4 regions of the Cupriavidus metallidurans CH34 genome follow, and region 3 is predicted to be linked to each of the others. Evidence: predicted binding sites of a transcription regulator. Region 3 holds the regulator's gene; each other region holds the start of a gene.
The links. The regulator FNR, encoded in region 3, switches genes on or off when oxygen is low (the NO sensors DNR and NnrR bind a similar motif). The targets are predictions, from matches to a motif close to TTGATNNNNATCAA.

Region 1: hemN (oxygen-independent coproporphyrinogen III oxidase) is a predicted target of FNR. The motif match lies at 2,796-2,809, and genes of this name have one in related genera.
Region 2: RMET_RS23265 (universal stress protein) is a predicted target of FNR. The motif match lies at 5,798-5,811, and genes of this name have one in related genera.
Region 4: RMET_RS25250 (DUF2249 domain-containing protein) is a predicted target of FNR. The motif match lies at 5,227-5,240, and genes of this name have one in related genera.

The regions. Positions count from the first base shown of each region.
Region 1 covers NC_007973.1:3,750,006-3,757,599, reverse strand. Annotated here, with positions in the region: gene RMET_RS17475 (response regulator) at 1-115, shown strand, start outside; gene RMET_RS17470 (ATP-binding protein) at 120-1,433, shown strand; gene RMET_RS17465 (ABC transporter substrate-binding protein) at 1,457-2,635, opposite strand; gene hemN (oxygen-independent coproporphyrinogen III oxidase) at 2,871-4,373, shown strand; gene RMET_RS17455 (c-type cytochrome) at 4,493-5,377, opposite strand; tRNA gene RMET_RS17450 (tRNA-Arg) at 5,804-5,879, shown strand; gene RMET_RS17445 (YMGG-like glycine zipper-containing protein) at 6,057-6,290, opposite strand; gene RMET_RS17440 (hypothetical protein) at 6,300-6,680, opposite strand; gene RMET_RS17435 (enoyl-CoA hydratase) at 6,951-7,594, shown strand, end outside.
Region 2 covers NC_007974.2:1,120,763-1,128,356, reverse strand. Annotated here, with positions in the region: gene RMET_RS23295 (SDR family NAD(P)-dependent oxidoreductase) at 1-189, opposite strand, end outside; gene RMET_RS23290 (GlxA family transcriptional regulator) at 333-1,274, shown strand; gene RMET_RS23285 (helix-turn-helix domain-containing protein) at 1,295-2,068, opposite strand; gene RMET_RS23280 (universal stress protein) at 2,469-3,293, shown strand; gene RMET_RS23275 (MBL fold metallo-hydrolase RNA specificity domain-containing protein) at 3,398-4,756, shown strand; gene RMET_RS23270 (universal stress protein) at 4,832-5,680, opposite strand; gene RMET_RS23265 (universal stress protein) at 5,879-6,331, shown strand; gene RMET_RS23260 (response regulator) at 6,362-7,006, opposite strand; gene RMET_RS23255 (sensor histidine kinase) at 7,003-7,594, opposite strand, start outside.
Region 3 covers NC_007973.1:2,204,394-2,211,987, reverse strand. Annotated here, with positions in the region: gene ccoN (cytochrome-c oxidase, cbb3-type subunit I) at 1-1,107, shown strand, start outside; gene ccoO (cytochrome-c oxidase, cbb3-type subunit II) at 1,125-1,790, shown strand; gene RMET_RS10215 (cbb3-type cytochrome oxidase subunit 3) at 1,795-1,962, shown strand; gene ccoP (cytochrome-c oxidase, cbb3-type subunit III) at 1,959-2,873, shown strand; gene ccoG (cytochrome c oxidase accessory protein CcoG) at 2,929-4,458, shown strand; gene RMET_RS32220 (membrane protein) at 4,472-4,708, shown strand; gene RMET_RS10200 (hypothetical protein) at 4,705-4,950, shown strand; gene fnr (fumarate/nitrate reduction transcriptional regulator Fnr) at 5,034-5,759, opposite strand; gene RMET_RS10190 (sulfite exporter TauE/SafE family protein) at 5,845-6,612, shown strand; gene scpB (SMC-Scp complex subunit ScpB) at 7,163-7,594, shown strand, end outside.
Region 4 covers NC_007974.2:1,580,436-1,588,029, forward strand. Annotated here, with positions in the region: gene nosZ (TAT-dependent nitrous-oxide reductase) at 1-1,454, opposite strand, end outside; gene RMET_RS25230 (c-type cytochrome) at 1,724-2,137, shown strand; gene RMET_RS25235 (FAD:protein FMN transferase) at 2,142-3,164, shown strand; gene RMET_RS25240 (acyltransferase) at 3,399-4,301, shown strand; gene RMET_RS25245 (putative zinc-binding protein) at 4,375-4,776, opposite strand; gene RMET_RS25250 (DUF2249 domain-containing protein) at 4,858-5,145, opposite strand; gene RMET_RS25260 (thioredoxin family protein) at 5,421-5,747, shown strand; gene RMET_RS25265 (Lrp/AsnC family transcriptional regulator) at 5,800-6,273, opposite strand; gene hppD (4-hydroxyphenylpyruvate dioxygenase) at 6,477-7,550, shown strand.

The DNA.
Region 1 (7,594 bases), 1.5 Mb from region 3:
CGACCTGCTGGTGTCCCGTCTGCGCCAGAAGCTGCGTGACGATCCGCGCGACTCGGCACTGATCCGCACCGTGCGTGGCGAAGGGTACGTCTTCACGGGCACCGTGGAGCACTGACGGCATGGCCGCGCAGATGCCGCCATCGGCGGACGATCCACCGATCGTGCGGCCCGAATTGCGTTCCAGCGCATCGGAGACGCCCCGAAGGCGCTTCGATTCGATGTTCGTGCGGCTGTTCTTCGTGATGGCCGCGATCATGCTTGCTGTTCACGTGCTGGGCGTGACCGTGATCGAGGGGTTCTTCCCGCGCCCGGGTTCGGAGCGCTACATGGAACGGATGCGCCGCGCCGCCTCGGAAGCCGAGGCGGCCGGCCACTCATTGCCTGCACCACTGCCGGGCGCGTTAGCATCGCTCAGCCATCCGCACGGGCCGCCACCACCGCCCAATGATGACGATGACGACGGCGACAACGACGGGCCCCCGCTGCATCCCGACGCATTCCGCATGCAGAAAGGCGGCGTACTCATGCCGCCCGGACCACCTGGGCCACCTGGGCCACCGTCCGGTTTCCATATTCGAGGTCTCTGGCCGCCGCACTTGGGCATGTTGTTCCAGCTCGTGGCCATCCTGATTGCATCGTGGGTTGGCGCGCGTCTGCTGGCGCGGCCCGTGCAGCAACTGGCCAGTGGCGCGAACCGGCTGGCGCAGGACGTCCACGCGCCGCCGCTGGAGGAGGAGATGGGCCCAGCCGAAGCGCGTGACGCTACCCGGGCACTGAACCTGATGCAGCAGCGCATCCGCACCCAGCTGGCGCAGCAATCACGCTTCCTGGCGGCGGTGTCGCACGATCTGCGCACGCCGCTGACGCGCATGAGCCTGCGCATCGAGCGCATCGAGGACAACAACGTGCGCTACCGTCTGCGCCAGGATCTGGCCGAGATGAACGGACTGATCGACGCCACGCTGTACTACCTGCGCGAGCGAGACGATGCCGCCGGCCCGCGCCAGCGCGTGGACGTGCTGGCACTGCTGCAGGCGATCGTCGACGATGCCCAGGAAATGGGCCAGGACGTGCGGCTTTCCGGCACCGCCGTGCCGCTGCTGGCGTACCCGGCCGAACTGCGCCGCGCGGTAGTCAATCTGGTGGAGAACGCGCACCGGTACGGCGGCGCCGCCCATATCGTGCTGACCGACAGCGCCGAGCGCGTGATCATCGACGTGTCCGATAACGGCCCGGGTATTCCGCCCGCGGAACTCCAGCGCGTGCTGGAGCCGTTCTATCGCGTGGAGTCGTCGCGCAGCCGTGCCACAGGCGGTGTGGGAATGGGGTTGGCGATCGCCGCCGATATCGTGGCGCGACACGGCGGGGAACTCACGCTGAGCAACCGTACCGAGGGCGGCCTGCGCGTGCGCATTGTGCTGCCGCGCGCCTGACGGGGCATCGGCCCATCGGTGGCTCAGGCGCGTTGGGGCAAACCGCTCTTGTTGATCGGCGCCAATTGCACGTACTGCGAACCGCGTAGTCCGCGCGTGAAGTCGAGCATGAAATCGCCAACGTCGACACGCGTCTGCAGCGCGCGACGCAACTCTACCGGTCCGGGCGCCTTGATGCCGCTGGCCGCGCGCACCAGCCACGCGGCGCCAATGTAGCCGGCCAGCGTGGCGGGCGAGGGCGGTTCGTCGAGGTACTGCTTCATGCGCGCTACATGCTCTTTCACCACACGCAGCGTCGATTCCTGCGGCCCCGGCGCGATCTGCGTCACGACCATTCCGCCCGCATAGCCGGTGCCGAGGATTTCACGCGCCGACACCGGGCTGACAGCCGACAACCCCACCAGGAATCCGTACCAGTTCTGCGCAGCCAGCGCGCGACCCAGGCTGCCGTAGGCGAGCGTGTCGCCGCCGACGATCACCGCGCCCGGACGGCCCGCCGCAATGCGGCGCGCGCTCTCGTCGAAGTTGCCCGTGAGCGGCACCGTCTGTACCGACATGGCTTTCTCCAGCCGCGACAGCCAGGGCGTGCCTGCAGCGAGCGTGCCCGCCGCGAAATCGGGAGAGACCGCCAGCGTTACCGCGGTCAGTCCGAAGCCGCGTAGCTGACGTACTGCCGCGTCCAGTTCGGATTGATAGTCGGCGCGCGTGAACCAGACGTTCTCGGCATTCAGCGAGAGCCCCGACAGCGGTGCCACGATCTGCACGCCACGGCGCGACAGTTCGGTGGAAGCCGCGAGCGCGGGCAGCAATGCATCGCCGGGCCCGAACAGCACTTCGGCATGTTCGCTGTCGGCCAGTGCCACTGCCTGGGCCGTGGCGCCACGCGGATTCGTATCGGCATCGCGCACGACGTGGACGATACGCAGGCTGCCGTTGGACGCGTTGTACGCGTCGAACAGCACCTTCGCGCCGGCCAGGTAGTCGCGCGAAAGATCGGCCTGCGGGCCGGTGCGATCGACCAGTTGGCCGACGACAAGCTGGCGGCGCGCGCCCGATGGCGCGGGCTGCGCGAACGCGGTCTGCGGCGCGATTACAGCCAGTGATGACAACGCGCCGAGCGAACCCAGTGCGCCAAGTGTGCGCCGACGCCCTGCAGACGCGGGCGCGCATGACGATTTCGACTGCGGTGGGGCTTGGCGCATGGCAGTGGTTCGGAAGCGGTGTGAGCGAAGAAAGGACGCCGCGCAGCACAGGGCTGCGAGACCGGGCCGAGACTATCGGCGCTTCATGACGCTCCCGTGACTTGCACGCGACTTGGCTCCCCACGTCGGCGGGGCTGGCGGGCGCACGCATGACGTGGCCTTGATGCTTATCAAGATGGCGTTCCCGGGCGAGGCATAGGATCGGACGTACTTCCGCCTAGAAAGCACCACAATCATGTCCGCCCCCATGTCCGACACCCCCGATACCGCTATTCCTTCCGGCCTCGCATCCTCGTCTACCGCCTTCGACCGCACCGCACTCGCCGACTTCCGCGAACTTGCCGGCCGCATCGATGGCAACGGCCCGCGCTACACGTCGTATCCCACCGCCGATCGCTTTCACGGTGAAGTCGGCGACGCCGCCTACCGGCGCGCCCTGGATGCCTGCCGTGCGAACGTACCGGCACCGCTGTCGCTGTACGTCCACATCCCGTTCTGCGAGAACATCTGCTACTACTGCGGCTGCAACAAGATCATCACCAAGGATCACACCCGCAGCGCGCGTTACGTCGACTATCTGGCACGCGAAATGGCCATGGCCGCCGAGCAGCTTGGCGAGCGCCGCGCGGTCATGCAGTCGCATTGGGGCGGCGGCACGCCGACGTTCCTCGATCCTGTTGAAATGCGCCACGTGATGTCGGCGTTGCATAAGCATTTCGAGCTGCTGCCTGAGGGAGAGCACGCGATCGAGATCGACCCGCGCCGTGTGGGCGACGATCGCATGGAACTGCTCGGCGAACTTGGCTTCAACCGGATCAGCCTTGGCGTGCAGGACTTCGATCCCGAAGTGCAGCAGGCCATCCACCGGGTGCAGTCATATGAGGAAACCAACGGCGTGGTGCGGGCCGCGCGACGCCTCGGGTTCCGTTCGATCAGCATGGACCTGATCTACGGACTGCCGCACCAGACCACGCAACGCTTCTCGGCAACCATCGACCGCGTGCTGGAAATGCGCCCGGACCGCCTGTCGGTCTACAGCTACGCGCACCTCCCGCATGTGTTCAAACCGCAACGCCGCATCGATCCCGCCGCATTGCCACCTGCCGCGGAAAAACTCGACATCCTCGTTTCGACGATCGAGCGCCTGACCGCTGCTGGCTATGTCTATATCGGCATGGACCATTTCGCGTTGCCGAATGACGATCTGGCCATCGCCCAGCGCGAAGGTCGGCTGCAACGCAATTTCCAGGGCTATGCCACCCACGCGGGCTACGACCAGCTTGGCTTCGGCGTCTCGGCGATCGGCGCTGTGGCGGGCCACTACGCGCAGAACGCGCGCACCACGGACGAGTACTACGCCGCGCTCGACAAAGGCCAACTGCCGATCGTGCGCGGGTTCGAGACCTCGGAAGACGACCGCCTGCGCAAGTTCATCATCGGCGAACTGATGTGCAACGGCACGCTCGATATTCCTGCCGTGGAAGCCTCGTACAGCATCAATTTCGCGCAGAAATTCGCCGCCGAACTGGTCGACCTCGACAAGCTGGCCCTGGACCATCTGCTTCGGCGCACACGGAACCGGATCGAGATCACGCCGCTGGGTCGACTGCTGGTGCGTCGCATCGCGATGGTGTTCGATCACTATCTGCGTGAAGACGCGCTGCGTCCCAAGCCGGCAGCGCCGGCGGCCAACGACGCGAAGGTCATCCCGCTGGTGCGCTACTCACGCGTCGTTTAAAGAAATTTTGATGCTCAGCAAATGAGCCAATAAAAAAAGCCCGCGAGATATTCGCGGGCTTTTTTTGTGGAGCCGGGGTGACTTCCGGGGTTGCCCCCGGGCGTCACTGTCATTCGCTCTTACTTGCCGGCCTCTGCCATGTAGTTCGAAGCGGCGATCACGTCGGCGTCCGGACCGGCATAGCCACCCTTCGGCGGCATCACGCCCTTGCCCTTCAGCGCGTAATTGTGGACTGCGTCCATGCCTTCCTTCAGGCGCGGTGCCCAGGCGGCCTTGTCGCCGAACTTCGGCGCGCCAGCCACGCCAGAGGCATGGCAAGCCGCACAGACTTGTTCATATACCTTCTTGCCTGTTTCAGCCGAAGCGGCGGCCGGTGCAGCAGCGGCAGCAGCAGGGGCTGGAGCCGCGGCGGCGGCAGGCGCTGCAGCAGCAGGGGCGGCGGCGGGTGCGTCGGCTGCCGGAGCGGCGGCCTGGGCCGGTGCGCCAGCGGCCGGGGCTGCCGGCTCAGGGAACTTGGCGCCACCGGCGTCGGCCATGTACACCACGGCACGGGCCAGTTCGTAGTCGCTCAGGTCGTCCGGGGTGGTGCCGGCACGAGCAGGCATCGCGTTCTTGCCGTTGAGCACCGACTTCATCAGGCCGTCGAAGCCCTGGCCGATGCGGCCCGCCCAGTCACCCGCCACGCCGTACTTCGGCGCACCAGCGGCACCGCTGGCATGGCAGGCTGCGCAGACGGCCTTGTAGACCTCTTCGCCGGTCTTCAGGACGCGCGGTGCGTTGGGGTCCTTGATTTCGAGCGAGGCCACGGGCTTGATGCGGTCGTTGATTGCCTCGGCAGACTGGGTTGAGCCGGCGCCTTCGCGGGTGCCGTGTCCGACAAAGTTGACCAGCAGGATGATGACGAGGATCGGGATCAGGAACGCTGCGATCACGACGACGATCAGCTGCTTGGGGGTCTTGATTGGCGACTCGTGGTGGTCGTTTTCTTGGTGGACGTCACTCATACAGAACTCTCGATTTTGCGGGAAACCTATTGCACAGCACGTTGGGGGCGGCTTGCTTTGTCTGGCCCTTGGAGACGCTATCCGGACGACTCTGGCGTCGCAGCGCGGCTTCAACTGCCCACGTCCACGCGCCTGGCCGTTTCGGCCTGGCCTCGTCTGGATAGCGTCCCTGTTTTCGGGGATGAATCTGTCGTTTTTGCGTCCGGGTTGTCTCAGGTCCCGGGTACGTCTCTCTGGCGACGCAAATAGGAGCCGATTATAGACGCAAGACATGGCCTCCGGGGGCCAAAAGCGGCGGCTGGGAGACCCGTGGAGACCCGTAATCGCACTAACCGGCGCAACCCGCATGGACGGGCTGGGTCAAACGGAGTATCCTATGCGACTTTCCGACGGCGGCACTCGCCCGTTGTCAGCAAAGCCCACATCGCGCCCGTAGCTCAATGGATAGAGTACTGCCCTCCGAAGGCAGGGGTTGCTGGTTCGATCCCAGCCGGGCGCGCCAATCCCAGCAAGACTTTCCCGAAGTGATTTCAACTCAGGCTGCGCACCGGCCATAGCTGGATTTCCGTCGCCCGATGCCAGAAGTCAAAGGCGCGGACCCGATACGCACGGGCCAATGCCATGCGTACCCAAATCCGCGCCGATCGCCGCAAGGGCGATTTACAGGGACAAGGGACGATCAGTACCAGCTCTGCTGCTTGTTGCCCTTGATGTTTCCCGCCACCCCGCCAGCGACGGCGCCGATGGCGGCGCCGGTCCAGCCGCTGCCGCCGGCAATCGCCGCGATACCCGCGCCTGCCGCGGCACCGATTGCCGCGCCGGATACCGTGCCTTGCTGCTGCGGCGTCATGTTCGTACACCCAGCGGCGCCGACGATGGCCAGCACCACACCAATCTGTTGAAATCGTTTCATGGCATCACCTCACTTTTGGGGTTGCAGGCCGGGAATGACCATGTCGAACCAGATCGTCTCGATCACCGGCCGCGCAAGCTGGTCGGGGTGCGCCGCATACCAGTTATCCACACGTTGACGCACGGTATCGAGCGTATGGCCCCTGAGCCCCTTCGACAGACGGGGCATGATGCTCTGGGTGTCGCCGGGCGGCTTGTCGGCGTAGTAAGCCGATTCCACCTGGGCCAGATTGGCGATGCCCACCAGATAGGCCTTCTTCATCTGTTCGGTCGATTGTGTCCATTGCTTGCCGGTGACCAGTGGAATTTCCTGGGCCAGGGCGCTTTGGCCCATCGTCATCACGACACATGCCGTTGCCGTTGCTGCGAGCCAGCTCAGTCTTCTTGCCATTGCAATTTCCCTCCGCTGTTGTAGATACCGCACGGGGCTGGTGCGTAACACCATATTAGTCGCTGTTCCGGTGTCTGCCAGGTCACTGCGCACGGGTTAAAGTGCGCAAAAAGACGCAAGTTGTGCCAGACCAATCAGTGGATTCCAGCTTTGTTCTGGTGTCGAATAGGGTCTGGATGGTTCGCCGGCCGGATATCTGCCCGAGTTGACCGGACATTCCTGCAGGTCCGAACCTGGACACTCACCCCTTGACGGAGCGCAGACGTGGAAATGGAATCCGGCGGCAAGGCTGTTGACCCCTTCGTGTTACGAGAGACCCATGATGGCGTGGTGACGCTACGGCTGAACCGGCCGCAGCAGTTCAACGCGCTGTCCGAAGCCATGCTCGAAGCGCTGCGCGTGGCCTTCGAGGATGTCGCCCGGGACGACTCGGTACGTTGCGTCGTGCTGGCCGCCGAAGGCAAGGCGTTCTGCGCCGGGCACGATCTGCGCGAGATGCGCGGTCGCCCGGACCTGGCTTACTACCGCACGCTGTTCGCGCAATGCAGCGTGGTCATGCAGGCGATCCAGGCATTGCCGGTGCCGGTCATCGCGCGGGTGCACGGCATTGCCACGGCCGCCGGCTGCCAGCTCGTGGCGAGTTGCGACCTGGCTATTGCGTCGGTTGCGGCGAAGTTCGCGGTGTCCGGCATCAACGTCGGCTTGTTCTGCTCCACGCCATCGGTGGCGTTGTCGCGCAATGTCTCGACCAAACGCGCGTTCGACCTGCTCGTAACCGGCCGCTTCATCGATGCCGAGACGGCAGCGGATTGGGGCCTGATCAACGAGGCCGTGCCCGAGCAGGAGCTTGACGCCGCCGTGGCGCGCAAGGCGGAGGCGATTCTGTCCAAGAGCCCGGCAGCGATTCGCTACGG
Region 2 (7,594 bases), on a different replicon from region 3:
AGCCGGGAAGACTTCGACCACGCGCTGCGTATCGTCAGTGATGCGCCGGGCCAGGGTGTCGAGCTTGTCGCGATTGCGGGCGACGAGGATCAGGTCATAGCCGCGGCGTGCCAGACGGTCTGCGTAGATGGCGCCGATGCCCGAGGATGCGCCGGTAACCAGGGCCGTGCCGAGATGAGTTTGCGTCATGGTGTTCTCCTTGCGATGTCGTGCGATGGGGATTCGAAAATCGGGATGCGTTGAATCCATGCATTGCATCGTAAAGCGACTTGACCATGGCAGAAATGACGATTATGGTCATGTTTTAGGACATGGGTGCGACGAGGCCAATCATGCACAACATCGGCTTCCTGCTGACGGACGGTTTTCAGGTGATGGCGCTGGCGACGCAGAGCGTCTTCGAGTACGCGAATCTCGTGGCCGGCGAGCCTTTCTATCGCATCAGGAATTACTCGATCGACGGTGGTCCGGTCGTGTCTTCGCTGGGGATGACGGTAGAGACGCACGCGGCAAGCGCGCGCGTGGCCGTCGATACCTGGGTGCTGGCCGGCGTTGGCGACCCAGTCGCGCAGCCAACACCCGCACCGGTACTGGCGTTCGTGAGCAAGGCGGTGCCGCGCGCGCGCCGGACGGCGTCGATTTGCACGGGGGCGTTCATTCTGGCGGAAGCCGGTCTGCTCGATGGCCGACGCGCGACCACGCACTGGGCCTTCGCGCGCGACATGAAACGGCTCCATCCGGACATCAAGGTAGAGGACGATCGCATCTACATCGTCGATGGCGCGATCTGGACGTCGGCGGGCATGACGGCCGGCCTGGATCTGGCGCTTGCCATGGTCGAAAAGGATCTGGGCGCGGACATCGCGCGGTCGGTCGCCCACAAGCTGGTGATGCACCAGCGGCGCTCGGGTGGACAGTCACAGCACTCGGAGCTACTGGATATGGCGCCGAAATCCGACCGTATCCAGAGTGCGCTGGATTACGCGCGCAAGAACCTGAGCCAGGCACTGACGGTGGAGGAACTGGCGGAGACGGTGCATCTGAGCCCACGCCAGTTCAGCCGCGTGTTCACCGCGGAGACCGGGCAGTCGCCGGCCAAGGCGATCGAGAATCTGAGGCTGGAAGCGGCGCGGCTGATGATCGAACAGAGTCGCCACCCGTTGGAAGTCGTGGCGCGGGAGGCCGGCTTTCGAGACCGGCGCCATATGCGCGAGGCGTTCCTGCGGGGGTTCGGCGTGCCGCCGCAGGCGGTGCGGCGGGAGGCCCGTGAGTAGCAGGCGCTGGTGCCAGCGGCTCAGATGGCCGCGAGCGCCTCGATATCGAACAGTTCGATGCGCTTCCCATCCACGCGGATCAGGCCTTCGCGCTGGAAGCGGGAGAACGTGCGGCTGACCGTTTCGAGCTTGATGCCGAGGTAGCTGCCGATTTCCTCGCGGGTCATGCGCAGCGTGAAGTCGCGCGAAGCATAGCCGCGTTCCTGCAGGCGACACGACACGTTGATCAGGAATGCCGCTACACGCTGTTCCGAAGTCATGCCCGACAGCAGGATCATCTGCTTGGACTCGCGCAGGATCTCGCGGCTCAGCATCCGGTGGAAATGCTGTTGCACGCTCTTGACGTCGCGGCACAGTCCTTCGAGCGGTGAGAACGGCAGCACGCAGACGGCACTGTCTTCGAGCGCAATCGCGTCGCAGTCATACTCGCCTTCGCCAATCGCCCCAAGGCCGACCGTTTCTCCCGGCAGGAAGAAGCCGGTGACGTGCTCATGGCCGCCAGCGTGGGTGGCCACGGTCTTCAGCGATCCCGACCGGACGGTGTAGAGGTTCTGGAATTTGTCGCCGGAGCGGTACAGGTATTCGCCACGATGCACCATGCGCCAGTGGCTGACCACGGCTTCCAGTTGCGGAAGCTCCTCCGGTTCGAGAGACGAGGCGATGCAGAGGCGGCGCAGGCCGCAATCCATGCAGCGCGCCTGGAAATGCCGCGTCGTGCTCGGCGCGTGCGCATGTCCGGTGCATTCCCCATCCATTCCTGCTTCGACGGTTGACCCCTCTACCACTTCATACATGATGCTCTCCCCTGGGGCCGTCAGGCGTTCACCGCCAAATCAAGGTTCTTTGATCTGAATAACTCCCCATCTGCGCGGAAGTATGCCTTGTGATCGGAAAGGCTGAAATCAGCGTCGGCTGATACCTGTGTCAGGGTCTGGAGTGCGCGTGTAAGGGTTACCTGACAGGTCGGGCTTTGCCTACGCGCAGCACAGGTGCTCCCGATAGCCGAGGCAAGGTAGTTCGCCTTCGATTGAGTCCTCCTTCAGACGGTTGATTGCCGCGACTTGTACCGACAATGTTTGGTTTCCTGGCCGTCATGTATTTGACTTGAGGCAAGCGCGGAGCATCTTTGGCGATTAAAGTGCACAAGACGGTATCCATTCTTGCCGCCCGATCGCCCCCTTGCCTGGAGCCCCCATGGATTTCAAGACCATTCTCGTCGATCTTGCCGCTGATCCGGCGCGCGATGCGCGTCTGGATGCCGCGCTGACGCTGGCGTCGCTGTTCACCGCCCGGGTCGTCGGACTGACCGCCACTGGCACCTTGCTGGATCCATTCCGGAGCGCCGGCGAGGAGACCGCGCGTTATCAGCAGATGCGCGCCGACATGCTGCGCAACCTGAAACAGGCCGATGCCGCTGCGCTCGATGCGGCAGTGGCGCGACGTGGGCGGGGCATCGAGATTTCACACGTGGTGGTCGAGCAGGAGGCGGGCTGGGCGCTGACCTCGCGCGGTGTCAGCAGCGATCTGATTCTGCCGGCGCCGCCGTCGCTGGCGCAAGATACGCCGGCGCTGATGGCCACTTCCGCCGAGTATGTGCTGCTGAACTCTGGCCGTCCGATTCTGGTGATACCACCTGGTGGCAGCCTGGTGCCGGGCGGCACCGTCGTGGTGGCCTGGGACGGGCGGCGCGAAGCCGCGCGCGCTATGAGAGATGCGTTGCCGCTGCTGGCACTGGCATCGCGTGTGATCCTGCAGGTGGTGCTCAGCGGCGCGGGGCCGAACGAGCATGGCGCGGCCGAGGCCGTGCGCTGGCTGGCCGATCACGGCGTCAGCGCTTCGCTGCGTATCGACGAGGCCGCGTCGCCAGCTGACAGCCTGATGCGCGTGACGCGCAACGAGGCAGCCGATCTGCTGGTGACCGGCGGCTACGGCCACTCACGGCTCGGCGAACTCGTGATGGGCGGAACCACGCGCACGCTGCTGCGCAACGCACCGGTGCCACTGCTGATGTCGCATTGAAGCGCGTGGTACGTACTGTTTTGCCATCGTTTCAAAGCCAGTGAGCGGCTACGGCAATACTGACAACACCGCTACTGACGACGCCAACACCAACATCACAGACCATGCACATCCAGTTCCTTGGGGCAACGGACACCGTGACCGGTTCGCGCTTTCTGATCGACACCGGAGAAGCGCGGGTGCTGATCGACTGCGGACTGTTTCAGGGCTACAAGGCCCTGCGGCTACGTAACTGGGATCGCTTTCCGATCAGCCCGGAAAGTCTCGATGCCGTGGTGTTGACACATGCGCATATCGACCACAGCGGCTATCTGCCCCTGTTGGTGAAACGCGGTTACAAGGGGCGCGTGCACTGTACGACGGGAACCGCGGAGCTTTGCGGCCTGCTGCTGCCGGACAGCGCCCATCTGGCGGAAGAAGACGCCAACTATGCCAACCGCAAGGGGTATTCGCGTCATCAACCGGCGCTGCCGCTCTATACCGTGGCGGATGCCATGCATGCGCTGGAACATCTGAAGCCCGCGCCTTACAGCAAGCGCGTGACAATCGCACGCGGTGTGGAAGCGGAGTTTCATCGCGCGGGCCATATTCTTGGCTCGTCCAGCGTGACGATCCATGCCAAGGGCCGGCGCATCCTGTTCTCCGGCGACCTCGGCCCGCAGGACGACATGCTGATGCGGCCGCCGGAGCCGCCCACCGCGGCGGATTACCTCATCGTGGAATCGACTTACGGTGACCGCCTGCACCCGGAGGGCGATCCCATCGAGCTGCTGGCCGATATCATCCGCAAGACCGTTGCCCGGGGCGGCAGCGTGATCATTCCCGTCTTTGCGGTTGGGCGCGCCCAGTTGCTGCTGTATTGCCTCTACCGGCTGCGCCAGCGACGGCGCTTTCCCGATGTGCCCATCTATCTGAACAGCCCGATGGCCATTGACGCCACGCGGATTCTCACCGAGCACACGGACGAACTGCGCATCGACCCCGAAACGTGCGCGGCTGCTTGTTCGGTGGCGATTCCGACCCGGAGCATGGAGGAGTCGATCCGCATCAACCGGGTGGATCAGCCGAAAATCATCCTGGCCGGTAGCGGAATGTTGACCGGCGGGCGCGTGGTGCATCACCTTGAATCGTTCGGGCAGGACCCGCGCAGCACTTTTCTGCTGGTGGGGTTCCAGGCGGCGGGAACGCGGGGGGCGACGCTGGCGTCCGGTCAGCGCACATTGCGTATGCACGGGCGCGAAGTCGAACTGCGTGCTTCAGTCGAACAGATTCGCCATTTCTCGGCACATGCCGATGCGGATGGGCTGATGGACTGGATGAGTGCCATCGGGACGCCGCCACGGCAGACGTTCATCGTCCACGGCGAGCCCGGTGCCGCCGATGCGCTACGCCAGCGCATCGAGCATTCGCTGCATTGGGATGTCACGATGCCCGAGTACCGGGGTATCTATCCGCTCGACTAAGCGCCCGACTAAGCGCTCGACTAAGCGCTCGACTAAGCGCTCGACTGAGCGCCCGAGCAAGGGGTGTCGGCGCGGCTAGTAGGAAAAGAGGGTGGGAATCGTGGCGTGGCGCAGCACGGTGTCCGTCACGCCACCCAGCAATTCCTCGCGCAGCAGTCCCCGGCCATATGCGCCACAAACCAGCAGGTCGGCCCGGCGCTGGCCGGCGATGGCAAGCAGTGACTCGCCGATATCGGCCGATCGTTCCAGCACCATCTCGACCATGCTCGCGTGCACGCCATGCCGAGCCAGCCAGTTTGCCGCGTAGGCGGGCGGGGAGAGCTCGGCCTTGCGGCGCGCGTGCGGAGGAATGCAGGACACCACGTCGACCTGGGTGGCGCGCTTGAGCAACGGCAACGCGTCATGCAGCGCACGCGCGGATTCGCGGGTACCGTTCCAGGCCACCACGATCGAGCTATAGGGGAAGGTGGAGGCGTCCGGCAGCGGCCCTTGAGGAATGACCAGCACCGGGCGGCCACTCGAAAGAATGGCCGTCTCAACGAAGTGCCGGGCTACCTCGCTGTCGGTGTTCAATCGGTCCGGCTGGCCGACGATCAGCAGGTCGGCCAGCCGGCCTTCGCACTGGATGGCGTCGGTGGGTGCGCCCTCGCCGACGCGCCAGTCGACGGCAAACGTCGCGGCTTCGGTGGCGATATCGAAGGCTTCCCGGGCGGCTTCACATGCGGCGCCAAGATCCGGCTCGTAGGCCTGGCGCTCGCGGCGGCCGTCCGCAGTGCGGTAGACCCACGCTGGCTCGTCCGCGCTTAGCGAGAGCAGGCCGATCAGCGTGGCGTTAAACGATCCGGCCAGCGCCACGGCATGACAGAGCCGGGCCTCCACTGATTGCGAGGCATCGACGTGGACCATGATCGCCGAGATGTCCATGTGGTCTCCTGAAAAAGCAAGGCGCTTCGGCGCCATTTGGGTCTCAAATGTATGCGTGATGTGCCGCGTATGGTTGCGACAGATCAAGAGCGCCTGATTCGGTGGGCTCGGGTCGTCTTGCGATACATCAACCATGGAGCCTTGGCACGTCCTATGCTGGGTCAGTGAGGGCACGTGGCCCGGACTGAGGAGACCGATATGTATGAACGCATCCTGGTTGCCGTGGATGGCAGCCCGTCTTCCGACCTGGCCATTGCGCAGGCAGCCGGGCTGGCCAAGGGCATGGGCGCGGAGGTGAAGGTCCTGTTCGTGGTGGACGAGGGCGAAGTGTTCCTTGAGGCAGGTTTCGTCAATCCGCAGGACATCCTGAATGGGCTGACGGACTTCGGCAAGAAGGCCCTGGCTGCCGCCGCTCGCCGTCTCCAGGACGCTGGCGTGCGGTTTCAAACCGAACTGGCAGAGAAGTCGGCGGTGCCGGGTGACATCGCCGGCGCGATCGTCGGCTATGCCGACCGCTGGCCAGCCGATGTGATCGTGATGGGTACGCGCGGCCGACGCGGTGTGCGCCGCATGATCATGGGTAGCGTCTCTGAAGGTGTGGTGGCCAAGACCAGCAAGCCGGTGCTGCTGATTCGCGGCGAGGCGGCCTGAACGACGGGGCTGTGGCTGGGGGTCACGACGCTATAGCTTGTCTTCGTCGCCGAACAGCCTCGCCTCGATCGCATAGCGGACCAGCGCGGCGTCGCTGCGAAGCTGGAGTTTTTCCATCAGGCGCATCTTGTAGGTGCTGACCGTCTTGGCGCTGACGCACAGCGCGGCGGCGATCTGCGTGAGCGACTCGCCGTCGACGATGCGCCGGAAGACCTCGAGTTCACGATCCGACAGGCCCTCGTGCGGCGCATCGGGCTTTTCCTGCAGGCCCAGCGCCAGCTTTTCGGCCATGGCGGGGCTGACGTAGGTGCCGCCCGCGGCCACCTTCCTCAGCGCCTCCACCAGTTCTGTCGCCGCGCTTTCCTTGGTCAGGTAGCCAGCCGCGCCGGCACGGAAGGCGCGGACCACATACTGTTCCTCCGCGTGCATCGTCAGCACGAGGATTCGTAGTGCCGGATGATCGGTCCGCAGCTGCCGGATCAGTTCCAGCCCGTTCCGGCCGGGCATCGACAGGTCCAGCAGGATGACATGCGGCGACAGCTCGCGCACGAGTTGTGGCACTTCGGTACCGCGGGCTGCTTCGCCAACCACCTCGAAGTCGCTGGTGCGTTCGAGGATATGGCGCAATCCGTTGCGCACCACAGTGTGATCGTCTGCAATGATCACGCGAATCATGCCTGGGTCTCCTTGCAATCCGGATGACCCGGAAACGTGACGACGAGTTCGAAGCCCTCGCCGGGCGAATGTTCGATGGACACCGTGCCACCCAGCAGGCGTGCCCGTTCCCGGATCCCAAGCAGGCCGAACGAGCGTCGCGCGCCGTCCTTCGGCTGGCCGTTCCAGCCGCGCCCGTCATCGTGCACGCGCAGCACGTACTGGTCGTGATCGTGGTTCTGGTTCGGGTTCTGGTGCGTCAGCGTTACCCAGGCCTCGCTGGCGTCCGCATGATGCACGACGTTGTTGAGCGCCTCCTGGACGATCCGGAACACAGCGGTGGCGGCTTGTTCGGTGACGTCGATCTCCTCGGGGGTCCGCGTGCTCACCGGAATCGCGTAGCGCCGGCTGAAATCCTTGGCCAGCCAGTCCAGCGCGGCAGCGAGGCCCAGTTCATCGAGCAACGCGGGCCGCAGATCGGATGAAATCCTGCGCACGGCGGCGATGGTTTCGTCGATGACAGTGTGCATGGCGCTGACCTGTCCGAGCGCACGCACAGCGCCGCAGTCGGTACGCAAGTCGGTCTCCAGCATCACCAGATCCATTTTC
Region 3 (7,594 bases):
ATCACGCTGCCGATGGGCATTACTTCTTCCAAGGAGTATGCCGAGCTCGAATGGCCGATCGATATCCTGATCACGCTGGTCTGGGTTGCCTACGCGGTGGTGTTCTTCGGCACGATCATCAAGCGCAAGACCCGCCATATCTACGTGGCGAACTGGTTCTTCGGCGCTTACATCCTGACGATCGCCATCCTCCATATCGTCAACAACATCGAAATGCCGGTGTCGATGTGGAAGTCGTACTCCGCCTATGCAGGCGTGCAGGACGCGATGATCCAGTGGTGGTACGGCCACAACGCGGTGGGCTTCTTCCTGACCACGAGCTTCCTGGGGATGATGTACTACTTCATCCCGAAGCAGGCAGAGCGTCCGATCTACTCGTATCGCCTGTCGATCGTCCACTTCTGGGCGCTCAACTTCACGTACATGTGGGCGGGTCCGCACCACCTGCAGTACACCTCGCTGCCTGACTGGGCGCAGTCGCTGGGCATGGTGTTCTCGCTGATCCTGCTGGCTCCGTCGTGGGGCGGCATGATCAACGGGATCATGACGCTGTCCGGTGCCTGGCACAAGCTGCGTACCGATCCGATTCTCAAGTTCCTGGTGGTGGCGCTGTCGTTCTACGGCATGGCCACGTTCGAGGGCTCGATGATGTCGATCAAGACGGTGAACGCGCTGTCGCACTACACGGACTGGACGATCGGCCACGTGCACTCGGGTGCCCTGGGCTGGGTCGCGATGATCTCGATTGGCTCGCTTTACTACCTGATTCCGCGCCTGTTCGGGGAGAAGGAGATGTACAGCACGCGCCTGATCGAGTGGCACTTCTGGATTGCGACGATCGGCGTCGTGCTCTACATCGCCTCGATGTGGATCGCCGGTGTGATGGAAGGTCTGATGTGGCGCGCCACGCAGCCTGACGGCACGCTGACCTATGCGTTCGTCGAAGCGGTCAAGGCAAAGTATCCGTTCTATCTGATCCGTCTGCTGGGTGGCCTGTGCTTCCTGAGCGGCATGATCCTCATGGCTTACAACGTGGCACGTACCATCATTGGCAAGCCTGCGGTTGACGCTCCGATTCCGGCCAACCTGCCGGCTTCCGCCCACTGATCGCCGAGGACCGAACGATGTCTCAAAAACAAGGATTCTTTTCCCACGAAACGCTGGAGAAGAACGTCGGCTGGCTGATCATCGCAACCATCATCGTGGTCAGTATCGCTGGCCTGGTGCAGATCGTGCCGCTGTTCTTCCAGCACTCGACGACTGAGCCCGATCCGGGCATCACGCCGTACTCGCCGCTGCGCCTGATGGGGCGCGACATCTACATCCGTGAGGGTTGCGTTGGTTGCCACTCGCAGCAGGTGCGTACCCTGCAGGCGGAGACTGAGCGTTATGGCCATTTCTCCACGGCGGGCGAGTCGGTGTATGACCACCCGTTCCTGTGGGGCTCGAAGCGTACCGGTCCGGATCTCGCGCGCGTTGGCGGCCGTTACTCGGACGACTGGCAGCGGATCCACCTGCGCAATCCGCGCGATGTGGTTCCCGAGTCGGTGATGCCTTCGTACCCGTGGCTGGAGAAGACGCAGTTGCCCACCAACGACATCCAGGCACGCATGCACGCGCTGAAGCGTCTGGGTGTGCCGTACAAGGACGAAGAGATTGCCCGTGCGCCTGAAGAGTTGGCGGGCAAGACGGAAGAAGATGCGCTGGTGGCGTATCTGCAGGGACTTGGCCTGAATCGCCGCAATGTGCGCGTTGACTCGGCGGCGGCTCCGGCGCCGGCGAAGGAGTGATGCCATGGCGATCGTGACCGCAATTGCAACCGTCGTGTCGATGCTGACGTTCATTGGCATCTGCTGGTGGGCATGGTCGGGCGGCCGCCAGGCCGCCAATCAGGAATCGGCGATGTTGCCGTTTGCCCTGCCTGACGAAAACACAACTACAAGCCGGAACCCACAGCCATGAGCGATTTCATTTCCGATTTCTGGAGTTATTACATCGCGGCCATCGCGCTCATCGGGATCGTCTGGTGTGTCTGGCTGCTGTTCTCCCAACGCAAGATGCCGAAAGGTGTCAGCACCACTGATGACACCGGTCATGTCTGGGATGGTGACCTGCGCGAATTGAACAATCCGCTGCCACGTTGGTGGATGTGGATGTTCCTGCTGGCCTGCATCTTCGGTCTTGGTTACTTGGCGCTGTATCCGGGTCTGGGATCGTACGCCGGTATGCTCAAGTTCTCGACGCAGGGCGAGCTTGCCGCTCACCGCGAAGCGGCCGAGAAAACGCAGCACCAGATCTACGCCAAGTATCTGAACATGGATATCAAGCAGGTGGCGGCGGATCCTGATGCACGCGAGATCGGCCAGCGGTTGTTCCTGAACTACTGCGCGCAGTGCCATGGTTCGGATGCGCGTGGCAGCCGAGGCTTCCCCAACCTGACCGACAACGATTGGCTCTACGGTGGCGAGCCGGAGACGATCCAACAGACGATCACCAAGGGCCGCAATGGCGTGATGCCGTCGTTTGCGAGCACGATCGATGCGAAGCAGGCGGGCGATACCGCGCAGTACGTGCGTTCGCTGTCTGGTCTGTCCTCGGATCCGATTCGTGCATCGCGTGGCGAAAGCACCTTCAAGTCGACCTGCGCGGCCTGCCACGGCGCCAACGGCAAGGGCAACCAGGCACTCGGCGCGCCGAACCTGACCGACAACACGTGGTTGTACGGCAGCTCGGAAGCGACGATCGTCGACGCGATCCTGAAGGGACATAACGGTCATATGCCGGCGCATGAGGAGATTCTGACGCCCGAGCGCATCCGCATGCTGACCGCATATGTGTGGGGACTCTCGAATACGGGAGGCGCTGCAAAATGACTAACTGCCCCGGGGCCGGGCGGAGTGCCGCCCACCGGGGCGTGAGGGCAACACGATGAGCGCGCCCCTTAACGCCCCCGATCACTCGGACGATCACGCCTCGAACGATCCGTCTGCAAGCCAGTCGTCGAGCGATCGTAACGGCAACACTTGGCGTCCCGCGCCGCCCCCCAAGGGGGCAGAGACCACCGAGGAAGCGCTGTACGAGGTCCGCCGCAAGATCTATCCGCGCTCGACCTCTGGCGCGTTTTCGAGCTGGCGCGTGTGGCTGGTCATCCTGACGCAGTTGATTTACTACGGAACCCCCTGGCTAAAGTGGAATGATCGCCAGGCCGTGCTGTTCGATCTCGGCGCGCGCAAGTTCTACATCTTCGGTCTCGTGCTGTGGCCGCAGGATGTGATCTATCTTGCCGTGCTGCTGGTCATTTCTGCGCTATCGCTATTCCTGTTCACAGCCATCGCCGGACGCCTGTTCTGCGGCTACGCCTGTCCCCAAACGGTCTACACAGAGATATTCATGTGGATCGAGCGACATGTCGAAGGGGATCGCATCGCGCGGATCCGACTTGACGGCGATCCCTGGAGCCTGCGCAAGCTGCGAATCAAGGCGACCAAGCATGTGCTCTGGGTGCTGATCGCACTGTGGACGGGCTTCACGTTTATTGGATATTTCGCGCCGATTCGGGAGCTTGGTAGCGAGGTCCTGCATTTTACGCTCGGACCCTGGCAGAGTTTCTGGATGCTGTTCTACGCGTTTGCGACCTGGGGCAACGCCGGATTCATGCGCGAGCAGGTGTGCAAGTACATGTGCCCCTATGCGCGCTTCCAGAGCGTGATGGTCGACCGCGATACCTATGTCGTGACCTATGACGTGGGTCGTGGGGAGCCGCGTGGTAGCCGTTCCCGCAAGACCGATCGCCATGCCGCTGGCATTGGCGATTGCGTGAATTGCAGTATCTGCGTGCAGGTGTGTCCGACCGGTATCGATATTCGCGATGGCCTCCAGTACGAGTGCATCGGTTGCGGTGCCTGTATCGACGCGTGCAATCTGGTCATGGACAAGATGGAGTACCCGCGCGGACTGATCCGATACACGTCGGAAAATGCGATGCGCAAGTCCCTGTCGACATCCGACGCGCGCAAGCGGCTGCTGCGACCACGCACGATCATCTATACGCTGATCTGGTTGGTTCTGGCGGCGGGCTTCGTCGCGTCGCTGGCAGTGCGGTCGCCGATCAAGGTCGACATCATTCGGGATCGCGGCGCGCTGGGCCGGGAAGTGGAGGGGCGCTGGATCGAGAACGTCTATCGGCTCCAGGTGATCAACACCACGGAAGCGCCGATGCGGATTCGCGTGGAGGCTGAGGGCGACGACCTGACTGGACTGACGGTCGAGTATGACAAGTCCGCCGAGGCCATGCAGCCAACGTCCAACCGGTTGTTGCCGATTCGCATCCGCGTGCCGATCGACGATGCCAAGGAAGGCACGCACAAGATCAACGTAACGGTGACGGCGGAGGGCGAGGACGGCCGAGACGCGCATATCAGGCAATCCACGAGTTTCATTGTTCCCCGCAATCTGTGATGCTGAGGGCGAAATGGCAGCAAACAAGGAGAGCGCAATGACATCCCAACAGTCCAAGCCCTGGTACAGGGAACCGTGGCCGTGGCTTTTGATGAGCGGTCCGTTGCTTGCAATTATTGGCTGCGGCGTGACCATCTGGCTCGCCAACACGCATCCGGATTTGCCGGTTTCCGGCGTGGAGCGTCATGGTCTGGTCGTAGAGAAAACGGGGGCGGAGCATGTAACGTCGCCGGCTGCGAGGCGCCCATGAGACTCCGCTGGCTGATGTGGGTACTTTGGCCGGCGTTTCTGATGGGCGGAGCGGCCACCGCCACCGTATTTTCGGTCGTTGATCCGGGCGATCTCACGTTCTTCGGGCACCAGGTGGAAGCGTCTCGTGAGGCGGTCTACACGATTGGCTTCCTGGTGGCGTGGTTGTTTTGCGCGTTGTCCAGCGGGCTGACGCTATACACCATGCCAACCAAGCTCGAGGAGACCGACGAACTCGAGTAATGGATCGAGTGCTGGTAGAAAGCAGAACGGCCGCACCGGGAACTGAATTCCAGGTGCGGCCGTTTTCCTGGCTAGGACGTTCGTTAGCAGTTTCGGCTATAGACCTGCCTGATGCCTTCCATGTCCACGAGTTTCACGTGTCGTTGGCGAATCTGAATCAGGCCGGCTTCGGCGAATCGAGAGAAGAGCCGACTCACGGTTTCGAGCTTGAGGCCAAGGTAGCTGCCGATTTCTTCGCGGCTCATCCGCAGCACGAACTCGCTCGACGAGTAGCCGCGCATCGACAGGCGCTCCGACATGTTGACGAGAAATGCTGCCAGGCGCTCTTCGGCACGCATCGAGCCAAGAGTGATCAGCATGATCTGGTCCTGCGAGATTTCCTTGCTCATCAGTCGCAGGAACTGTTGCTGGAGCGACGGCAAGGTGCCGGACAGCGATTGCAGGTCATCGAATCGTACGACGCAGACCTCGGTGTCCTCGAGTGCAGTGGCATCGGATGCATGCTGCATCTCGCCGAGGCCGTCGAGTCCGACGACTTCACCGGGTAAATGGAAGCCGGTGATTTGCGTGCGTCCGTCCTCCATGGTCACGTGGGTCTTCAATGTGCCAAAGCGGATCGCATAGACTGCGGTAAGTGGCTCGCCCATGCGATAGAGCGTTTCGCCCTTGTGAACACGAACGCGTTCCTGTACGAGCGTGTCCATCTTTGCGAGGTCCTGTTGCGACATGCCCACGGGAAGGCAAAGCTGGCCCATGGCGCAAGTGGAGCAACGTGGAGACATCTCGGTGACGGGAATGGAGGTAAGCAATTGATGGTGCTCGCATGAATGCGCTTGCGATGGAGGCGCGATGCAGGCATTTTACAGCTTGATGTGACGCAGAAGCGAGGAACAGTTGCCATTTGGTGTGCTTTTCAGTGTCTTTACACTTGCATTGCTTGGCGGCGTGCATTGCGCAGCCATGTGTGGAGGAATTGCCATTGCCGTCGAGCAACGGCAGTCCGGGGCGGCTGTCGCGGTCGTTAACGTCGTGCATCGTTCGCGGTTGCACTGGTGGCTGGAACTACTGGTTATGCACGCCGGGCGTCTCACGACCTATGTGCTGCTTGGGGCACTGATGGGGGCGGTGGGCGCGACAGTCTGGAAGCAGGATTACCTGCCAGTGCAGCGCTGGCTCTACGGTGCAGGCAGCCTGTTGCTTGTTCTGACCGGGGTGTGGTTGTTGCGGGGCCGCGTCATGCGGGCAGCGTGGCTCGAACGGCTGGCGGCGCGGGCGGCCTCGTATGTCGTTCAGGGCATCGCGTCGCTGGGTATGCAGATGCCGCTTCGCTTGCGTCGGCACGCGCCCATCATGCGGCGCTATGGGATGGGGTTGGCCTGGGGGCTGGTGCCTTGCGGTATGGTGTACGGCGCACTTGCGCTCGCCTTGTTGGCTGGTAATGCGCCTTCTGGGGCACTTGTCATGGCGGCCTTTGGCATCGGGACGCTGCCGAACCTGCTGGTGATCTCGGGTTTGTCGGGCTACCTGCGGCAACTGTCGCGCCGCCCCAGCGTGCGAGTGGGCGCCGCGCTTATTGTGATCGGTTTTGGGGCGCTGGGTGTCGCACGCGCCGTCTGGCTGCCCGATACGCTGGCCAATCACGGCTTCTGCGTCGTGTTCTAGACTTTTTTGCTGGTTGCAGGGCGGGGCTGGAATGCCATACAATCGCGAAACCACGGTATCGCGCTCCGATGCGCTCGTGGCGTCGCCGGGGCTGCATTCCCGATCTGGGGTGTGTGCCCAGGGGGTCTGGGCAGGTCTGGCTTGCCAGGATCGTCCCCACAGTTCATCCGGTTCACAAGATCTGGTTCCAAAGTCCGATGGGGCTGTGTGGAGAGGTGGCGCCGGTGCCAGGCGAAGTTGCCTGGGCCGATATCGATTGTTTCTTGCCGCCTTGGCGATCTGATTGTCCAGGTGAATGTCCACCCCAAAAGGGAGAGGGTGCGACGCAAGAGGTCCGTTGACTGGCGCAGTCTGTCAGCCCCGGACGATCTCCTGCCGGAACGACCCGGCAATTCGATGCAAAGAAAATGAGGTGCACGGCTGCGCTGCGAAAAGCTGCGAGTTAGCTGCGCGATGAGATGGCGGTGGCTTAGGCCTCGCTGTATCTGCAATCTCCAGTGCTTCAGGATTCGTCCAGAAGCAGGTGCAAAGACAGGCTGCACACAATCACATGAATACCCAAGAGGCGAAGATCGTCCTCGAGACCGCGCTGATCTGTGCGCAGGAGCCGTTGCGCGTTGGTGATCTGCGACGGTTGTTCGCCGACGACGTCGGTGCCGACACCATCCGGGTTCTACTCGAAGAGCTGCGCAACGACTGGCAGCAGCGCGGGGTGGAGCTCGTGGCCCTGGCCAGCGGTTGGCGGTTCCAGAGCCGTCCCGAGATGCGCGAGTTTCTTGACCGACTCAATCCGGAAAAGCCGCCGAAGTACTCGCGTGCCGTGATGGAAACGCTAGCGATCATCGCGTATCGCCAGCCGGTGACGCGCGGTGACATCGAAGAGATCCGGGGCGTGACGGTCAGCACGGAAGTGGTCAAGAAGCTTGAGGATCGGGACTGGATCGAAGTCATCGGTCACCGGGACGTGCCTGGCCGCCCCGCG
Region 4 (7,594 bases), on a different replicon from region 3:
GGCCCAACCGGCAGGAAGCGATCCTTGGAGAATTTGCAGCCAACCGCCAGGAACTTGCCGTCGGCGGCAACCGTCTCCGATTGCGACGCATTCAGGTGGCCCGGTTGATACTGAACATCGAGCCTGTCCACCACGTACTTGGCGTTCTTGTCGCCATTGTGGAACTTGATGGCCGCTTCGACGTTCCACTTCACGATCTGGCTGTCGAGGAACAGCGTGGTGAAGGCGTTGCCGCGTCCGTCGAATGCCGTGTGGAGCGGCCCCAGGCCCAGTTCGACCTCGGCCACGATGGCGTCGTCGATCTTGGCAAGCTTGCCGTCGAACCACTCCAGCACGCGCGAAACGTCGATCACAGTGGCGGTAGGCGAGAGCTTGCCGGAGCAGATGAAGTACTTCTGATCCGGGCTTGCATTCACGCCGTGCGGGTTCTTCGGCACCGACACGTAGGCGGTCAGCGCCTTCGTCGCCTCCTGGTTGCTGGCGCGGGTGCCATCCACGACCGGAACCTTGGAATCACCGATGGTCTTGAACTTGCCGGCCTTGACGGCCTCCTCGATGCGGGCGACGTTGAAGAACAGGCAGGCATCGCGTTCGGCGGACATCATGTCCTCGTAGTGCACGCCCATCTCGGTGTTGTACTGGTTGGTGGCGGCGAGCTTGCCGTCATACGACGTCGCTACCAGATCGCAGTTGCCGTCGATCAGCACCTGCCAGCGTACCTCCATGGTCTCGGCATCGACACAGGTGAAAAGCGAGTGGTACTTGCTGCCGTCTTCCGTCGGCACATTGGGCAGCGGGATCGAGAACTCACCGCCGCAGAACACACGTGTCGTGTAGTTGATCTTCGGGTCGACCGGGTCGCGCTTGTCCGGAAAGATGCCGTGGAAGCCCTGGACGTTCGGCAGTTCCGTGATCTTGTCGCAGATGAAGTAGTCCAGCCGCACGCGAGCCAGACGCGCATTGATCTTGTCGTTGATCCACGCGTAACGGCCGTCGTAGTTGCCGTCCTTGTAGGAGGCGTGAACGTGGTGGGTATCGCCCACCGTGTACTTCAGCGTGCCGTCCGGCTTGGTGCCCATCACCTTCCTGGACTCGTTGGTAATGCCCCAGCCCACCAGCGCATCCGGCACGAAGCACGGGATGCGATGAATTTCGCGACCTGACGGCATGCCGAACACGCGCATATCGCCGGTATGGCCGCCGCTCCAAAGACCGTAGTACGTGTCCAGTTCACCGGGCTTCGGGTGCAGGCCCGCGATTTCGTGTCCGGATGCAGCCGGCGCCGCAGCACCCGAAGCCGGTGCAGCGGCTCCCGCGGCTGGCGTTCCCTTATCCGTGCAGGCCACCACCGTCGCCAGCCCGGCCAGTGCCGCCGTGTTCATGAAGCGACGTCGCCCCAGCACGCTGGGCGCATTGTCCTGCGATGTCGTTAGCGAATCTTGCTTGGTCATCATCGGTCCTTGAATCGAATCTCACATGGCCGGACGCGAGCGCGCCAGCCGTCTTTTCCTTCTCGGTCTCTCTTCAACATCTCGATCCCTCTGCGGTTCTTCAGCTTCTCTTGGCAGAGCGATCTTCCGCTTGCGATTGGGGTAGGCGCTTGACATAAGTCATGTGCATCACAAAATAGGCATTTGCAATGCATGTTTGCAGGAGCAAAACATCCACAATGCGGAGCGTGTTGATTCACGAAGCTTTGATGCCCCGCTAAAAGGAGAAAACGATGCGTATCAAGACCCTGTTGCTGACACTGATTTGCGGCGCTGCTCTGGCGGCCTGCGGACAAAAGGAAAGCGCCGCACCTGCGCCGGCCGAGGCCACCGCGGCACCAGCACCGGCCGCTGCGCCCGCGGCTACTGCGGCCACCACCAGTGAACCCGAGAACGCGCTGGGCAAGCGCACGTATGGCTCGGTTTGCTCGATGTGCCACGCGGCAGGCGTGGCCGGCGCACCCAAGCCAGGCGACAAGGCCGACTGGGGTCCGCGCATTGCCCAGGGCAACGACACGCTTTACAAGCACGCACTGGAAGGCTTCACCGGCAGCAAGGGATCGATGCCCGCGCGCGGTGGCTCGACAACGCTGCAGGATGACGCCGTCAAGGCAGCGGTGGACTACATGACGGCACAATCCCGCTGACGCCATGCACGCGCTCTCTCCTTCCGGCCTTGCCCGGCGGCGCTACCTGACGGCGGCACCGCTGCTTGCCCTCGGCATGTTCGTCCTGCCGGCATTGGCCGATTCATCGGTCCGGCACGCCTCACGCCGGCTGCTCGGCACGCGGGTGGACATCGTGACCGACGGCGTGCCAGCGGATGCGGCCGCGCAGGCCATCGACGCGGCGTTCGCCGAGATGGGCAGGCTCGAACGGATCATGAGCCGCTATCGTCCGGACAGTCAGGTCAGTGCCCTGGCACGTGCTGCCGGCAAGCACCCGGTACCCATCGCGCCCGAGTTGATGTCGGCGCTCAGGTTGGCTAGCGAGGTCTCCGCGCGCAGCCAGGGCGCCTTCGACATTACGGTCGGCGCGTTTGAAGGCTGGAACTTCGATCCGGGCCATGAGCAAGTGCCCGGGCAAGCCGAACTGACGCAAGAGCGACCACTAGTGAACTACCGTGATGTCGTTCTGGACTCAACGCGCGGTAGCGCCTATCTACGGCGTCCCGGCATGAAGCTGGATCTGGGCGGCATCGCCAAGCTCCCGATCCTGCAAGCCGGCATGGACGTGCTGCGGCAGCAAGGCATCTCGAATGCGATGCTCAATGGCGGAGGCGACGTGCTGGTCAGCGGCAGGCTTCAGGGCCGCGACTGGCGTATCGGCCTGCGCGACCCGCTTGCGCCGGAGCGATTGCTGGGAGTAGTGGCGATCACCGATGGCGTCGTGGCGTCGTCGGGCGACTATGAGCGCTGCTTTGCCCGTGATGGCCAGCGCTATCACCACATCCTTGACCCTCGAACCGGCCTGCCAACCCGGGGGCCGCACGGGGTCACGCTGGTCGCGCGCAAAACAAGTGACGTCAACGGCCTCGGGGCCGCTATCATGGTGGCTGGTACAGCGGCAGGACGGAGCCTGCTGGGGCCCATGGCTAACGTGGATGCTCTGATTGTCGGGCCCGGGTCTCATCCATGGATGTCCGAAGGCATGGCGACCCGTATGCGGTCGTGAAACTATGATTTAGCGCATGGCTTCACGTGGGGAGCCGCGCTACCCTCCCACTCCTGACGCAGAGACACTAGCAGAATGAAGCAGAGCGGCCCCGGTTCGGGGTGCGGCCGCAGACAGTCCGCCAGGACCGATCAAGGCCGCGCAACGACGCCGGGATCATTTTGATGGTGTCTCTACCTGTCTCTAAACGCCCCCTCCGCCCTAAACAGGTGCAGAGACTCACCGGAGTTGCTGTTGAAACGCTTGCTTGCTTTCCTCCTGGGTACGCTCAGTCTGACCTTGCTCGCCCTGAATACGATTTTCTGGTGCACACCGCTGTTCGTGCTCGCCGTGATCAAATTGCTGTTGCCGTTCGCCGGTGTGCGACGGCTGATCGACCCCATTCTCAACCGCATCGCGACAAGCTGGATCAGCTGCAACGGCGTCTGGATCGGCCTGCTCCAGCGTGAGCCCTGGGCCGTGGAAGGTCTCGGTTCGTTGCGCCCGGACAGCTGGTATCTGGTTAACTGCAACCACCGCTCCTGGGTCGACATCTTCGTGCTTCAGCGCGTATTGAACCGGCGGATTCCACTGCTGAAGTTCTTCCTGAAGCAGCAGCTCATCTACGTGCCGGTTATTGGCCTGGCCTGGTGGGCGCTGGATTTCCCGTTCATGCGGCGGCATTCGAAAGCCGCGCTGCGCAAGAATCCTGAATTGCGCAACCAGGACCGCGAGACCACGCGACGCGCGTGCGCCAAGTTCGCCCGGATTCCGACCAGCGTGATGACCTTTGCGGAAGGCACGCGCTACACCCCGGTCAAGCATCGGGCGCAATCGTCCCCGTATCGCCATCTGCTCAAACCCAAGGCTGGCTCGCTCGCCATGGCGCTCAACGCGATGGGAGAACAGTTCCACGCGCTGCTGGATGTCAGCATTGCCTACCCGGATGGCACACCCACATTCTGGCAACTTGCCAGCGGTCAGGCTGGCAGGGTAATGGTGCATATCCGGGAACTGCCGATCCCGCCGGACTTCTGCACCAGCGACTACAACAGCGATGCAACCTTCCGCGGTGAATTTCACCGCTGGCTGGGGCAGGTCTGGGAAGAAAAGGACGAGCAGATTGCCACCATGCTCGCCCAGGCCGCTCGGCCCTAGAAGGCCGTTTCAAAAAGATTCTGGCGTCGTGCGGGGCCTTGCCAGAACCGCTTCGCTTCAATCTGAAACAGCTTTAATTGCTCACCACGCTCTCGGAGACCGGCAAGATCTCCGAAAGCGCGAGCTTGATGCTCTGCCAGGTCGCCGCCTCTTCGGCCTCGGTGCATTCTCCGTGCTGGCGCTTGGTTGCCCCGATCCTGTTCAGCACCAGGTGACGCGAGGCAACCACCCCGACACCCTCAAGACAAGCCTTCACGCAAGCAAGCTGACAGCCATCGATCGCCAGAATCGGACGCCCCGACTGCGCGATCCGCGTCAGCGCGGGCACGCGGCCTCCTACCCCACTGATACAGGACATCTCGGCTTGGCCGCTGCGATCCAGCCGGACGGCAAAGGCATTGGCCAGTTGGGCGACACTTGAACACCCTGAGCAGGCGTAGACCAAAGGGAGTCTGGAGCGATCGGACGTAGACATCATGAACTCGGCAGAACAAAGGAAAACAGGCGCCGGGTCGGGCGCCTGACATGGGGAGTGGGAACGGTTCGGCCGTCGTAATCAGGCGCCGCCGCAACCGCCGCAGCACTGACCAACCTTGGCGGCCGATGCAACCTTCTTGATGGCCACGCGCCAAGTGGCGGGGCCTTGTTCCAGGTAGTCCCAGGCAAACTGGCCAGGACGCTCGATCTGGAATTGCATCTGAAGCGGACGCGGATCATGGTCATTGACCAATTCCAGCGCCTGGCCGACCTCAAGCCCGGTAAACGTCGAGAAAATCAGCGGATGGCGGTCACGCGGCGGGATCGTGCGGAGGTCGAGTTGCGGGTTGGAAGTGGACTGAGACATGGAATTCCTTTCGGCTGGGTATGGCATCCGTAAAGATGCATTTAAATTGCATCAATAGTAGTGAGCGCAATCCGAGGCCGCTTGATGCAGATCAGACCAGCACCCCGACGAGCCCATCAAAGCCGTTGACATGCCTGAACAGCCACAAAAACGATGCCGCACACCGACGCCCCTGTGCTGGCAAAATGATGACCACGCCAGTCGCACTCATCGGGGTGCGCATCCGGGCGCACATCTGCACGCACATCTGCAAGCACACGAGGAGCCAAACCGCGATGAGCATGACCAGGAGCTTTGCCGCCACCGAACCGACCCGCGACGAGATCGATGCCCTGCCGGGCGCCACGCTGCTGGAGTTCGGCGCCCCGTGGTGCGGCTACTGCATGCGCGCCCAGCCGTTGATCGAGGAAGCGTTCGGCGGCTACCCGGCCATCCATCACGTGAAGGTCGAGGATGGGAGCGGTCGGCCGCTGGGTCGCTCGTTCCGTGTCAAGCTCTGGCCGACCTTGGTTTTCCTTCGGGATGGCAGGGAAGTAGCGCGGCTGGTAAGGCCGGAAAGTGCCAAGGACATCGCCGCGGCGATGCGGCGCATCCTCCCGTAAGGCAGCAGGACCCAGATACACCCGCCGCTGAAGACTGGGGACTGAAACCTGCCTAGATCTCCAGCGGCATTGCACTCGTGCACTTGATCTCGTCAAGGCACACGCTCGACTTCACCCCGCTCACACCCGGGATGCGCATCAAGGTGTCGAGCAGGAAGTCAGACAAGGACTTCAGGTCCTTGGCCACCACCTTCAGCACATAGTCGATGTCTCCGGTGACGGAGAAGCACTCCTGGATTTGCGCCAGTTCCGCCACCAGTCCCTTGAACTTGGACAGGTCGCGGATATGCCCGCGCTCCATCGTCACATGGATAAACGCCGTGACGCCGAAGCCAAGTGCCGAACTATCCAGCCGCGCCTCGTAGCGCTTGATGATGCCGCCCTCCTCCAGGCGGCGGTGACGCCGCAAAGTCTGCGCGGGCGACAGGCTGATGGCCTCCGCCAGTTCCAGATTCGACGCGCGGCCGTTTTCCTGCAGCACGCCCAGCAAGCGGCGATCCGTGCGATCAAGTTCCGGATGTTGCATTTTCGTTTCCCAAACTAGCCGTTTGACGAAATCTTATCTCATATCCGAGGGTTTTCCTGCGCCTCTAAGGAAATCCTATTTAGCTGGCCGGCATATAAACTTTTCGCATGTCGAGCAGCGTGGGAAGCGCCTCCGGGTGCCCCCAATCCGTTTCCCCGCCGCAATATTATTTCCACCCCCGCATCCGCCCCCGAGCACTGACCATGGCCGACCTCTTTGAAAACCCGATGAAGCTGATGGGCTTCGAGTTCGTTGAATTCGCCTCGCCCACGCCCAACGTCCTTGAACCGCTGTTCGAGAAAATGGGCTTCACCCTGGTGGCCCGTCACCGCTCGAAGGACGTCGTGCTGTACCGCCAGGGCGACATCAATTTCATCGTCAACAACGAGCCGCATAGCCCCGCCGCCTATTTCGCCGCCGAACACGGCCCGAGCGCCTGTGGCATGGCATTCCGCGTCAAGGATTCCCACCAGGCCTACAACCGCGCGCTGATGCTGGGCGCCCAGCCGGTGGAAATCGCTACCGGCCCGATGGAACTGCGCCTGCCCGCGATCAAGGGCATCGGCGGCGCGCCGCTCTACCTGATCGACCGTTTCGAAGACGGCAAGTCGATCTATGACATCGACTTCGAATTCATCGAGGGCGTGGACCGCCACCCGAAGGGCCACGGCCTGAAGCTGATCGACCACCTGACGCACAACGTCTACCGTGGCCGCATGGCGTACTGGGCGAGCTTCTACGAGCGCCTGTTCAACTTCCGCGAAATCCGTTACTTCGACATCCAGGGCGAATACACGGGCCTGACCTCGAAGGCGATGACCGCGCCGGACGGCAAGATCCGCATCCCGCTGAATGAAGAGTCGTCGAAGGGCGCCGGCCAGATCGAGGAATTCCTGATGGCGTTCAATGGCGAAGGCATCCAGCACATCGCCTTCTCCGTCGACAACCTGATCGAAGTCATCGACAGCCTGCAGATGGCCGGCGTCGAACTGATGACGGCACCGAACGACTATTACTACCAGGCCCTGGACACTCGTCTGCCGGGCCATGGCCAGCCGGTGGACCAGCTCAAGGCCCGCGGCATCCTGCTGGACGGCACGACAGAAGGCGGCAAGCCGCGCCTGCTGCTGCAGATCTTCTCGAAGACTGTGCTCGGCCCGGTGTTCTTCGAATACATCCAGCGCTCCGGCGACGATGGCTTCGGCGAAGGCAACTTCAAGGCGCTCTTCGAATCGCTCGAACGCGACCAGATCGAACGCGGCACGCTGAAGGTCTGATCTTCCGGGGGCTTTCGCCCCCGCCTCCCCGCTTGATACAGATT